DNA from 2 places in the Actinoplanes octamycinicus genome. Region 1 is predicted to be linked to the other one. Evidence: riboswitches for the same ligand, from Rfam matches in the RefSeq annotation. Region 1 holds a riboswitch; the other holds the start of a gene.
The links. A riboswitch is a leader RNA that binds a small molecule or an ion and turns the genes downstream of it on or off. The one in region 1 is predicted to bind cyclic di-AMP.
Positions count from the first base shown of each region.

Region 2: it holds a riboswitch for cyclic di-AMP, as region 1 does, so the genes downstream of both, BJY16_RS21545 (C40 family peptidase) here and BJY16_RS14025 (C40 family peptidase) in region 1, are expected to answer to the same signal.

Region 1 covers NZ_JACHNB010000001.1:3,125,239-3,131,049, reverse strand. Annotated here, with positions in the region: gene BJY16_RS14055 (GAF and ANTAR domain-containing protein) at 1-544, opposite strand, end outside; gene BJY16_RS14050 (hypothetical protein) at 921-1,127, shown strand; gene BJY16_RS14045 (DUF1360 domain-containing protein) at 1,138-1,656, opposite strand; gene BJY16_RS14040 (DUF6158 family protein) at 1,685-1,936, opposite strand; gene BJY16_RS14035 (hypothetical protein) at 2,025-2,447, shown strand; gene BJY16_RS14030 (DUF3817 domain-containing protein) at 2,469-2,792, shown strand; cyclic di-AMP (ydaO/yuaA leader) riboswitch at 2,988-3,123, shown strand; gene BJY16_RS14025 (C40 family peptidase) at 3,138-4,109, shown strand; gene BJY16_RS14020 (sigma-70 family RNA polymerase sigma factor) at 4,173-5,174, opposite strand; gene BJY16_RS14015 (SDR family NAD(P)-dependent oxidoreductase) at 5,712-5,811, shown strand, end outside.
Region 2 covers NZ_JACHNB010000001.1:4,927,142-4,932,952, reverse strand. Annotated here, with positions in the region: gene BJY16_RS21565 (tetratricopeptide repeat protein) at 1-794, opposite strand, end outside; gene BJY16_RS21555 (epoxide hydrolase family protein) at 1,298-2,371, opposite strand; gene BJY16_RS21550 (MarR family winged helix-turn-helix transcriptional regulator) at 2,425-2,856, shown strand; gene BJY16_RS21545 (C40 family peptidase) at 2,916-3,878, opposite strand; cyclic di-AMP (ydaO/yuaA leader) riboswitch at 3,894-4,027, opposite strand; gene BJY16_RS21540 (M56 family metallopeptidase) at 4,141-5,058, opposite strand; gene BJY16_RS21535 (BlaI/MecI/CopY family transcriptional regulator) at 5,055-5,405, opposite strand; gene BJY16_RS21530 (cytochrome ubiquinol oxidase subunit I) at 5,482-5,811, shown strand, end outside.

The DNA of each region.
Region 1 (5,811 bases):
CGCCGACCGCGGTCCGCCGGACGTCCAGCGGGATCGCGGCGACCGCCCCGATGCCGTCCGCGCGGGCCGCCCGGGTCAGCTCCGGCCACCGCTCGTCGGCCCCCAGGTCGTCCGAGGTGACCAGCGCGCGGGTCCGGGCGGCTTCCAGGCCGGGGCCGGTGCCTCCGCCGTACTGAAGACGGTCTGACGTCTCCCCGGCGGACCCGGCGGCCGCCACCGTGACCGGACCACCCTCACTGATCAGCGCGACCGCGCAGCGGGTCGCGCCGGGCAGCGCGCCGGCGATCAGCGCGGCCAGCCGGTCGAGCGCCTGCTGCAGCGTGTCGGCGGTCAACAACCGCATGGTGACCTCGTGCAACAGCCCGGCCAGCTCGACCGGGTGCGGGCCGCCGGCGCCGAGCAGATCGGCGCTGCCGTGCCGGGGCCGGCCAGCGGCGACGAGGCGGCGCGGCCGGCCGGACACGGTCACCCCGGAGGGGGTGGCGCGCCGGTGGGACCGGGTGCCGCGCTGCGCGGCCGGTACGCGACGTTGCGGTACAGACACTCGACGGATACTGCCATGTCGATCCGCCGGAGGCGCGGTTCGGTGCCCCGATCGGGGGGTGTTGCCCGTTTAAACCCTCTGTGCCGGGAACGCTCAAAAAAGCCGGAGCGGGAAAAACGACTCGGCCCCCGGCGAACCGGGGGCCGAGCCGAAGAGATGCCGGTGTGCAGGTCGCCTCGCGGCGAGTGGCTCAACACGGCTCCAGCCGAACGGTATTCCGTGCAGGCGATGGGTGAGGCCCGGGGACACTGGGCACACCGGCATCCGTTCACAACCTTCGGCACCGGCCCATGATTCCGATAGCCGTTGTGACCTGGCTTACAGCCCGGTAGCGGCTGGCCGTTTGCCGCGCGCGGTCCCGGGTAACCCTGGCGCCGTGACCGACGAAACCACCGGCGACAACGCCCGCCTGACCGCCTTCCTCGACGACGCGTACCGCGCCGAGGAACGGATGAGCAGCGGCGACCTGCAGCGCCGGGCGATCGCCGAGGACCTGCCGGCCGCCCTGCTCACCCGGATCGACGCGCTGCCCGAGGGCGAGTACCTGCAGGACGAGGCCGACGAGGCGCTGCGCACCCTCTGAGCCGTCCCGCTCAGCCCTCCGCCTTCTCCTTGGCCATCGAGTAGGCCATCTGCAGGAAGTCCGAGACGGCGGTCGCGGTCAGCGCGGTCGCCGCCAGCCGGGTCAGCCGGGGCGCCAGCACCAGCCCGCCGGTCAGTCCGGTGGACACCCAGGCGGCCAGGCAGAACGGGCAGGTGAGCAGCTCGCCGATGCCGTGCTTGACGCTGCTGCCCTCGTCCCGGACCTCCTCGTTGAGCTCCGCGGCCCCGGCCGGTTCGGTGTACCGGGTGAACGGCGCCCGCAGCGGGCTGGTGACCGCGTCCTTGGCGAGCAGCCGGCTCAGCTTGTGGGTGGCGATCGAGATCAGCACCACGTCGCCCAGAGCGGGGCGTTCCGGAGGCGTACGGCCGGTCAGCTTGGCGGCCGCGGCCAGGCCGGCGGCGAGCGCGCCGTAGGCGCCCATCGCCACCAGGTAGCCGGCCAGCGGCCGGTGCTCGTGCGGCGCGTACGCCCGGGCCGTCTCCGCGGCACGGGCCTGCAGGCTGGTCATATGGGGGGTCCTTTCCGCACCGGGCGGGTCAGAAGTCCTGGGTGAGCCGGCCGGGGTCGATCTCGCGTCCCGGATAGCGCGCCTTGTACTCGGTCTCCAGCTCGGCGGTCCGCCGGAAGTGGTTCTCCAGCGCGGCGTCCGGGCCGTGCCGCAGAGTCTCCAGCCGGGTCCGGTACAGGCTGCCGAGCTCGCGGAACAGGTCGTCGTCGGGCAGGCTCACCGGGTCGACCCCGATCTCGAAGTCCACCGCCGCGCCGCCCTCGGTTCGCGGGTCCGTCATCGTGCACCTCCGCTGTCTCGATAGCCGCTGTTCGTCCAGGGGCTTGCCCGTGCGGGCGACCACCAAACCCGCCGGTAGTCTCGGGTGCATGAAAGGGCTGTGGACTCCGGCGTGGCTCGCCCGGCACCTCCTGGCGCTGGTGCTGACCGGGGCCTGCCTGGGGCTCGGCTGGTGGCAGTTCAGCCGGGCGACCGGGGGCAACTCGCTCAGCTGGGGCTACATGTTCGAGTGGCCGGTCTTCGCCGGCTTCGTGGTGTTCATCTGGATCCGCGAGATCCAGCTGCACCGCCGCAAGCTGGCGCCGCCAGAGGAGACCGCCGAGGAGCCCGCCCCGGCGCGCGACCCGGACGCCCCGGTCACCCTGGGCCGCCCGGTCCGGGTGGCCGTGCAGCCGGCCGCGGCGGACGCCGCCGACCCGGAGCTGGACGCGTACAACGACTACCTGGCCTGGCTGGCCGAGCACCCCGGCGCCCGGCCCGCCGACTACCCCGGCCGCCCCATCAGCAAGTAGCAGAAGCAGAAGGAGACCGCCGTGCAGGGCGCCCTCACCCGTTACCGCACCATCGCCTGGATCGTCGGCGTGCTCCTGATCGTGCTCGTGCTGGTCGGCATGCCGCTGAAGTACCTGGGTGACAACCCGGCGCTGGTCGCGCTGATCGGCCCGCTGCACGGCTTCCTGTACATGGTCTATCTGCTCTGCACCTTCGACCTGTCCCGGCGGGCCCGCTGGCCGTTCGGCCGAATGATCATCGTTATGCTGGCCGGCACCATCCCGTTCTTCTCGTTCTGGGCCGAGCGCCGGGTCACCCGGCATTGGGTTCCGAATGCCGCGCTCGAGCCGGCCCTGAACGATTAGTCTGCTTCCGGCGGTCGAAATAACGCTGCGCGCGGATCGAATAACAGCCGGTTATCGGGATTTAGTTCGCAAGACCGACTATTGGAAGAAAACACGCGGCGAGGTCTTGATTTTGTTTTCTTCCCCGATAAGTTGATGCGGTTGGTCCGGTCCGCAGCCACAAACCCTCCGGTGGCGCCGGCCAACGCCGCCGAATCTTGACCGGCGACGAACCCGTCGCCGTGGGAACCGGGGACCCACCTTCCGGGGTGAATCCGCGCCGAGGCGCGGTAGGGCGATCTTCCGGGCCCGAACCCGTCAGCTAACCCGGTAGGCGGCCACAAGCGGAAGAAAGGCCCCTGACCAGTGCCACACCCCCGTACCAAACTCCGGGCGCTGGTGGTCGCGCTGACCGCACTCGCGATCACCACGTCGGGAGCTGTGGCCGCTCACGCGGCCCCGTCGGAGAGTGAGCTCAAGAAGCAGATCGACCAGGCTTCGGAGAAACTCGAGGACGTCACCGAGACGTACAACAAGACCCGGCTCGACCTGAAGAAGACCAAGGCCGACGCGGTGAAGCTGACCGCCTCGCTGAAACCGGCCCAGGAGGCGCTGACCAAGGCCAGCGCCAAGATGTCGACGATCGCCACCTCGCAGTACATCACCGGCCGGGTCGGCCCGATGACCGTGCTGCTCAGCGGCAAGCAGGGCGAGCTGCTGGACCGGATGGGCTACCTGGAGCAGATCACCCGGGCCAACCAGGCGGACATCGACGCCTACACCGAGACCACCGAGACCTTCGCGCAGAAGCAGGCGGCCCTCAAGACCACCGAGCAGAAGCAGCAGCTCCAGGTCAAGGAGCTGGACGCGCAGAAGACGAAGATCAAGAAGGATCTTCAGAAGCTGTACGACATGCGCGAGGACCTCTACGGCAGCGCCACCGAGGACACCGGCTCGTACACCGGCAAGATCCCGCAGATCGCGGGCTCGGCCGGCAAGGCGGTCGCCTTCGCGTTCAAGCAGGTCGGCAAGCCGTACGGGTTCGGCGACGCCGGTCCCGACTCGTACGACTGCTCGGGTCTGACCATGGCGGCCTGGGCCGCGGCCGGCAAGTCGCTGCCACACAACGCGGCCGCCCAGAAGGGTGCCGTGCGGATGTTCAGCGACAAGAGCCAGCTCCAGCCCGGCGACCTGGTGTTCTACCGAGGTGGCGGGCACGTCGCGCTCTACGTCGGCGACGGCAAGATCATCGACGCGCCGTCGGCCGGCCGGGACGTGCTCTACCGGACGATCAACATCATGACCCCGGACAGCCCCGGGTACGGCCGGGTGTCGTAACCCGCCGCAGGAACGCCGAAGGCCGGCACCCCTCGGGGTGCCGGCCTTCGCTGCTGTGGTGGGTCAGGCGGCCTGCAGGCCCTCGGCCCGGGCCAGCTCACGCAGCCGGCCGAGCGCCTGGATCTCCAGCTGGCGGATCCGCTCGCGGCTGAGCGAGAAGCGCGAGGCCACCTCGGTCAGCGAGTGCTCGCGGCCGTCCTCCAGGCCGTAGCGGGCCCGCATGATGCCGGCCGAGCGGTCGTCCAGGTGGTTGAGCAGGCCCTCGATGCGCTGGCGCTCCAGTGCGCTCAGCACGATCTCCTCGGGCGAGGGGGCATCGCTGTCGGCCACCAGGTCACCCAGGTTGGTGTCGCCGTCGTCGCCGACCGGGGTGTCCAGGGACACGGTGTCCTGGGCCCACCGGGTCAGCTCGTTGACCCGCTCCACGGTCACGCCGAGGGCCGCGGCGACCTGCTCCGGCTCCGGGTCGCCGCCCAGCTCACGGACGAGCTGGCGGGTCACGTTACGCATCCGGTTGACGTCCTCGACCAGGTGCACCGGGAGGCGGACGGTGCGCTCCTGCTGGGCGATCGCCCGGCTGATCGCCTGGCGAACCCACCACGTCGCGTACGTCGAGAACTTGTAGCCGCGCTCGTAGTCGAACTTCTCGACCGCGCGGACCAGGCCGGTGTTGCCCTCCTGGATCAGGTCGAGCATCGGCATGCCCGAGCGCACGTAGCGCCGGGCGATCGAGACGACCAGCCGCAGGTTGGCTCGAATGAACAGGTCCTTGGCGCGCTGGCCCTCGGTGACCAGGCGCTCCAGCTCCTCCCGGCTGACGCCGCGACGCTCCTCGCCCTGCTCGAGCAGGTGCTCGGCGTAGAGGCCCGCCTCGATCGACTTGGAGAGCTCGACCTCCCGCGCAGCATCCAGCAGCGGCGTCCGGGAGATTTCGTGCAGGTAGACTCCGACGAGGTCGCGCTCCTCGGCAACCTGGTCGGTACGCATCACGGTGTTCTTCTCCACGTTGCCCACGGTCCCCTCATTGCCGTCACTAACCCTGTTACGGGCATTACCTGCGTCCATCAGCCCTCTCCCGTAACGTCCGCAGCTCGTGCATTGCGGTTGCTGACATCTACACAACAAATGGCTGCCTGCGCTGATTCCGGCTGGCGATCCGAAAGTGTCACGAATGCCTGGGTCTTACCTGAGAGCCCAGTGCGCGCTAGCTGAGTGCGATCTCTCTGCGGCCGTCTTGTGGATAGACGGGTACCCGTAGCGCGCCTCATAACACCATCGGCCTCTCATCGTCCACAGCGACGGGCATCACCTGAGCGCCGCGATGCTCGTCACCCTGGTTCTACGGGTTTTCCGCCGCTTGGGTTCACGTGCAGCATCGACCGGCCGACGACAAGCCTGAATCAAACGTGACCGTCAATTAGATCTCACCCAGCGTGACCAGCCAGTCGAACGGGACCATCGGCCACAATGCGCCACGCCGCGCCACAGTTCACTCGCCCACCAGGGTGACGTTCCCCGATCCGGTGACATTCCCCCGGCCCGCCTGGCAGCGACCCGGGAGTGAGCAAAAGCACATCCACGTACGTGTGACAACCTGCTCCCATGACCAACACTGCTCTTGTGACGGGCGGCACCGGCGGGCTCGGCGCGGCCACCATCGCGGCGTTCCTGGACGCCGGGTGGCGCGTGGTGGCCCCGGCCC
Region 2 (5,811 bases), 1.8 Mb from region 1:
GCCGACTCGAACAGGTCGTGCAGGTTGCGCTCGGAGCTGCCGACCCACATGTTCAGCACGTCCGTGATCGACAACGAGATGAACGCCGCGCCCATCTCACCGGCCACCGCCCGGGCCAGGAAGGTCTTCCCGCAGCCGGGCGGGCCGTAGAGCAGCAGGCCGCCGCGCAGGCTCTTGCCGAACAGGCTGCGCAGCTTGGGGTTGCGCAGCGGACCGAGGAAGGAGACTTCCAGACGCTTCTTGACCTCGGCCATGCCGCCGACATCGGCGAGGGTGACGGTGGACCGCTCGACGTCGAAGGACCGGTCGTCGTGACCGGTCACCGGCTCTGGTTCGTCGCCGGAGCGCGCGAAGCGGGGCGGGACGACGTCACCGAACTGCTGCTCCATGGCGGCCCAGTCCACGGGCGCTCCGTTGGAGGGAGCCGACGGCGGCACAGAAGGGGAGGCCGACGGCGGCGCAGGAGAAGGAGCCGAGGGCGGCTCGGGCGACTGCGCCGAGGATGGCACGGGAGACGGGGCCGAGGGCGGAGAGGCGGAAGGTGACCCCGGGGACGGCGTCGAGGGCGAGACGGCAGACGGCGCTGCGGAGGCCGGGCCGGCCAGGGCGGACGCCATCAAGGTGCGAGCCGCGTCGTTGCCCGGCTCCCGGCTGAGCACCTGAGCGGCGTGCTCGATCGCCTCCACCCCACGCCCGGCCGCGACCAGCAACTCGGCCAGATGCAGCCGCAGCGGCAGGTCGTCCGGGCGCGCCTGCACCGCCGCGGTGAGGCTGTCGATCAACGCGTCGCTCATGAGACGCGATTATGCCCGCGCCCGGCCCACCCACCGTCCCCGGCTGGCGCTGAGGGGTATCTCAAACCGGCCTTGACGGGTGACTCAGCCGGCTGGCCCAAGGGCGGCCACTGCCGGCTCAGCCGCGAGTAATCCACATCAGCATGTTGTCCACAGCCCATCCCCGCGCGATCTCGTTTCCGCGTCACACTGTCTTCGGGCGGCTCCCCCTGGGTGGGCGGGGTCTGGAAGGTGGGCACGGACCGCAACGCGAGCACGGACCGCAACGCCGGCACGGACCGCAACGCGGGCACGGACCGCAACGCGGGCACGGACCGCAACGCGGGCACCGACCGCAACGCCGGCACGGACCGCAACGCCGGCACGGACCGCAACGCGAACGCGGACGGCAACGCGGGCACGGACCCAACGCGGGCACGGACCCAACGCGGGCACGGACCCAACGCGGGCCGAAACACGAAGATGGGCGCGGACCGGAACGCGGGCACGGACCAGCCGCGCGGTCAGCGGTTGTCGAGGGTGCGGAAGAACGTGGTGACGTCCTCGGCGAACAGGTCCGGGACCTCCAGCGCGGCGAAGTGGCCGCCCCGCGGGAACTCCGTCCAGTGCCGGACGTCGTAGCGCTGCTCGACCAGCGGGCGGATCGCCTGGGTGATGTCGGCCGGCAGGACCGCGACGCCGAGTGGGGCCGCGCAGGTCACCGGGACGTTCACGCCGCTCTCCTTGACCAGCCGGGCGGATGAGGCGGCGGTCCGGTGGAACCAGTGGTGGGCGACGTCGGCCAGGATGCGGTCGTCGGGCACCGGGGTGGCCGGGTCGGACCAGCGGTCGAACTTGTCCGCCCAGAAGGCGAGCAGACCGGTGGGTGAGTCGTTGAGGGCGTAGGCCGGGGTCTGCGGACCGGAGGCGAACAGCAGCTGGTGCGGATGGCGGTTCTTGGCCAGCTCCATGGTCTTCGCCAGGCGGGCCTGGTCGGCCGGGGAGAGCCCGTCCGGCGAGCCGGGTGTGGGCAGGTAGTTGATGTGCACGCCGACCACGTTGTCCGGGGCGGCGCCGGCCAGGTGCCGGGAGATGCCGGAACCCCAGTCGCCGCCCTGTGCGCCGTAGCGCCGGTAGCCGAGCGAGGCCATCAGCTCGGCCCACGCCTCGGCGACCCGCTGCTGGCTCCAGCCGCGCCGGGTGGTCGGCCCGGACAGGCCGAATCCCGGGATGGCCGGGACGACCACGTGGAAGTGCTCGGCGAGCCGGTCGACGACGTCGAGGAACTCGACGGTGGAGCCGGGCCAGCCGTGGGTGAGCACGATCGGCAGCGCGGCCGGGTCGGGGTGCCGCAGGTGCATGAAGTCGACCCGGTCGCCGCCGATCTCGGTGACGAACTGCGGGTACGCGTTCAGCTCGTCCTCGTGGGCGCGCCAGTCGAACTTGAGCCATCGGTCGGCGAGGGCACGGACCCGGGCGAGCGGGATGCCGTAGTCGTCGCCGGCGCCGGGCAGCTCGTCGGGCCAGCGGGTGCGGGACAGCCGGTCGGCCAGGTCGTCGAGATCGGACTGCGGGAGATGGAGCCGGAATTCGTTCATACGACTAACGTTAGAGCATCTAACGTTAGTCAGTCCAATGTTACGCTGGACACATGGACCATCTGCCGAGCTGGCTGCTCACCCAGACCGCCGCGCACGCGCACCGGCTGGTCGGCGACGGATTCGCCGCGGTGGGGGCGCGCGGTTATCACTACCGCTTGCTGGAGTCGCTGCTCGCCGACGGGCCGGCCAGCCAGGCGGCGCTCGGGCGGCGCACCGGCATCCACCTCAGCGACCTGGTGGGCGCGCTCAACGAGCTGGAGGCGGACGGCTATGTGGCGCGCTCGCCCGACCCGGCGGACCGGCGGCGCAACGTCATCACGGTGACCGAGAAGGGTCAGGAGCGGGCGCGGGAGCTGGCCGAGCGGGCGGCGGCGATCCAGGACGAGTTGCTGGCGCCGCTGACCGCGCAGGAGCGCGACCAGTTCACCGCGCTGCTGAGGAAAGTGCTGGCCGGCGCTTCCGGCCGTACGCCAGGGGTGTGAAAGAGACAGGGCCGCTCCCGGAGAAAACCGGAAGCGGCCCTGTCACCTGAGCCGGAGCGCTAGCCCGCGGGCCGGCGATAGCCGGCGATCGGACCGCGATCGATCGTCGCCATCCGCACGTGGTCGCCCGTGTGCGGAGCGTGCACCACCATGCCGCCACCGATGTAGATCGCCACATGGTGCACGTCGGAGTAGTAGAAGACCAGGTCACCCGGCCTCAACTCGCTCCGGCTCACCGATTTCGTGGACCCCCACTGGTCCTTGGTGTAGTGCTCGAGATGCACGCCGACGGCCTTCCACGCCTCTTTCGTCAGACCCGAGCAGTCGTAGCTGTTCGGACCCTCGGAACCGAAGACGTAGGGCTTGCCGATCAGGTCGCAGGCCCGCTGCGCGGCCCGGCCACCCTTGTCGTTGGTGTAGTCCACCGGGCACGGACCGGTCTTGAACGGACCGTCGTCCGTGTCGCCGTACGCCTTGATCCGCAGTTTCTGCAGGGAGGTGATCTCCTTCTCGATCGCCGACTTCTTGGTCTTGAGGTCGGTGTCCCGAGTGGCGATCTCGGACGCCAGAGCGTCCAGTTTCTCCTTGTCGGCTGCGTACTTGTCGCGGAGCTTCACGACGTCGCCGATCGACTCCTGACGGTCGCTGGCCAGCTGCTCGAGGAGCGAGAGCTTCTCGGTCAGCGCGTTCGGATCACCGCTGAGGATCGCGCCGAGGGCGCTCGGCGGACCCTGCATGTAGGCGTCCGAGGCCAGGCCGCGCACCTCCACCAGGGCCGCGTCGACCTGCTTCTGCAGCGGAGCGAGCGTCTGGTTCAGCTGCTTCTGCTGCTTCTGCAGTTTGAGGAGCTTGCCGTGCACGTCGTTGTAGTCCTCGATGACGGGCTCGAGCTCGTTCCACTGCTTGTCGATCTGATCTTCGACGCTGCCCGGCGAGGGCGTGGCGTGGGCAACGACAGGTCCGGTGAGAACGAGTCCGGCAGCGGCCACCGCGAAAAGCAGGCCGCGTAGTCCGCGTTTCACGTAGGTGCGTTGTCCTTTCTTCCACTCGGCCGCCGACCGGGTTAGCTGACGGGTTCGAGCGGGAAGCACGCCCGGCCGCGGGAACGCGGCTTCACCCCACACACCTGGGTCCCCGGCTCGCCGTTGCGGCGATTAGGCGGTGGTTCGTCAGATCGGCCGGTTGGACGATGGGGGGCTGCCGAACCGGGGACCACCGTACTCGGATCATGCGGGCAAATGAAGCTTGCCCGCGTGGCGATACCGCCCGCACAGCGAGCGGCACTCAGAGTGACCGGAACGGCCAGGCATCCAGGGCCTGCCCCAGCCAGGGCACCACCAGAATCACCGTGGGTAACACCAGCAGACCGGCTGCGGCGACCCCGGCGAGCACCGACAGACCCCTCGAGGTGGGCGCCGGACCGGCCAGCCGGTCGAGCCTGCGGGAGCGCGATTCACCCGCCGGGTCGGCCGGGGCCTCCTCCGCCAGGGGGACGGCGTCGGACAGCCGGGCCAGCGCGGCGCGCAGCGGGACCGGCCCGGTCCGCCGCCGGGCCGCGTCGTCGGCCACCATCTCCAGCAGCAGATGCACCGCGTCCAGCGGCGCCCGGGACCGCAGCGGGCGCGGCACCGCCTGGTAGAACGCGGTGAACGACTCCATCACCAGCTCGTGCCGGTGCCGCAGGTGCGCCTGCTCGTGGGCGAGCACCGCGTCCACCTGCTCGCGGTCCAGGATCCGCAGCACCGCGTCGCTGAGCACCACCCGGGGCTCCCGGCCGGGCACGCAGTAGGCCAGCGGCAGCGCGCCGTCCAGCACCCGCACCTCGGCGCCGCCCAGCTCGCGGTGCCGCTCCACCCGGTCCAGCAGGTCGACCAGGGTGCGGTGCCGCTCGCGGCGGGCCCGGGCCCGGGCACTCACCCGGATCAGCGAGATCAGCAGCCGGATCACGATGGTGGCCGCGACCGCCAGCGAGAACACCAGCGCCGCCACGGTCCACGGGTGATCGGCGCCGGCCGCCCGGGTCAGCTCCTCCGGGGCGGCCAGGACCACGCCGAGCGCGCAGAGCACCGCGGTCAGGGTGAGCGCCTGCCAGAGCAGGACGGCGGCGACCGGGGCGCGGTCCGGCCAGCGGGCGCCGGCCAGAACGCCCGGGACGACCAGCGACAGGGTCAGCCCGAGGGTTCCGAGGAGGAGTGCGGTCACGTCTCTTTCGGCGTCGCGTTCAGGGCGGCTTGGATCGCGCCGGGGGGCAGCTGACCGAGGAAGTATGCCAGCGCGGCGTCCTGATCGGGGGACGCGCTCAGGGCGTCGAGCATCACGGCCGCGGTCATCTCCTCACGGGACTGGGCCGCGGCGTACTGGTAAGCCCTGTCCGCTTTCATCTGGACGACCAGCTTCTTCTTGGCGAGACGGTCCAGGACCGTCATCACCGTCGTGTACGCCAGATCCCGGTTCTTGCTGATCCGCTCGTGCACCTGTCGCACGGTCAGCGCCTCGGGAGCGTCCCAGAGCTGCGTCATGACCTCGCGTTCGAGATCGCCTAGTGCCATGTGACCCATCCTACTAGGGGCAGTCGTACTACGTCTCGTAGTATCTACTACGAAGAGTCGTAGAGGGGGACACCCGATGGACGTGCTCGACCTGACCCGGCTGCAGTTCGCCGTCGTGACGATCTATCACTACCTGTTCGTGCCGCTGTCGATCAGCCTGTCGGCGGTCGCGGCCGGTCTGCATCTGGCCTGGTTGCGCACCGACTCGCGGAAGTACCTGGATCTCACGAAGTTCGTCGGGAAGCTCTTGATCGTCACCTTCGCCGTCGGCGTGGTCACCGGGCTCGTCCAGGAGTTCCAGTTCGGACTGGGCTGGAGCGCCTTCGCCAAGTTCTACGGTGACGTGTTCGGCCCGACCCTCGCGGTCGAGGGGATGCTCGCGTTCTTCCTGGAGGCCACCTTCCTC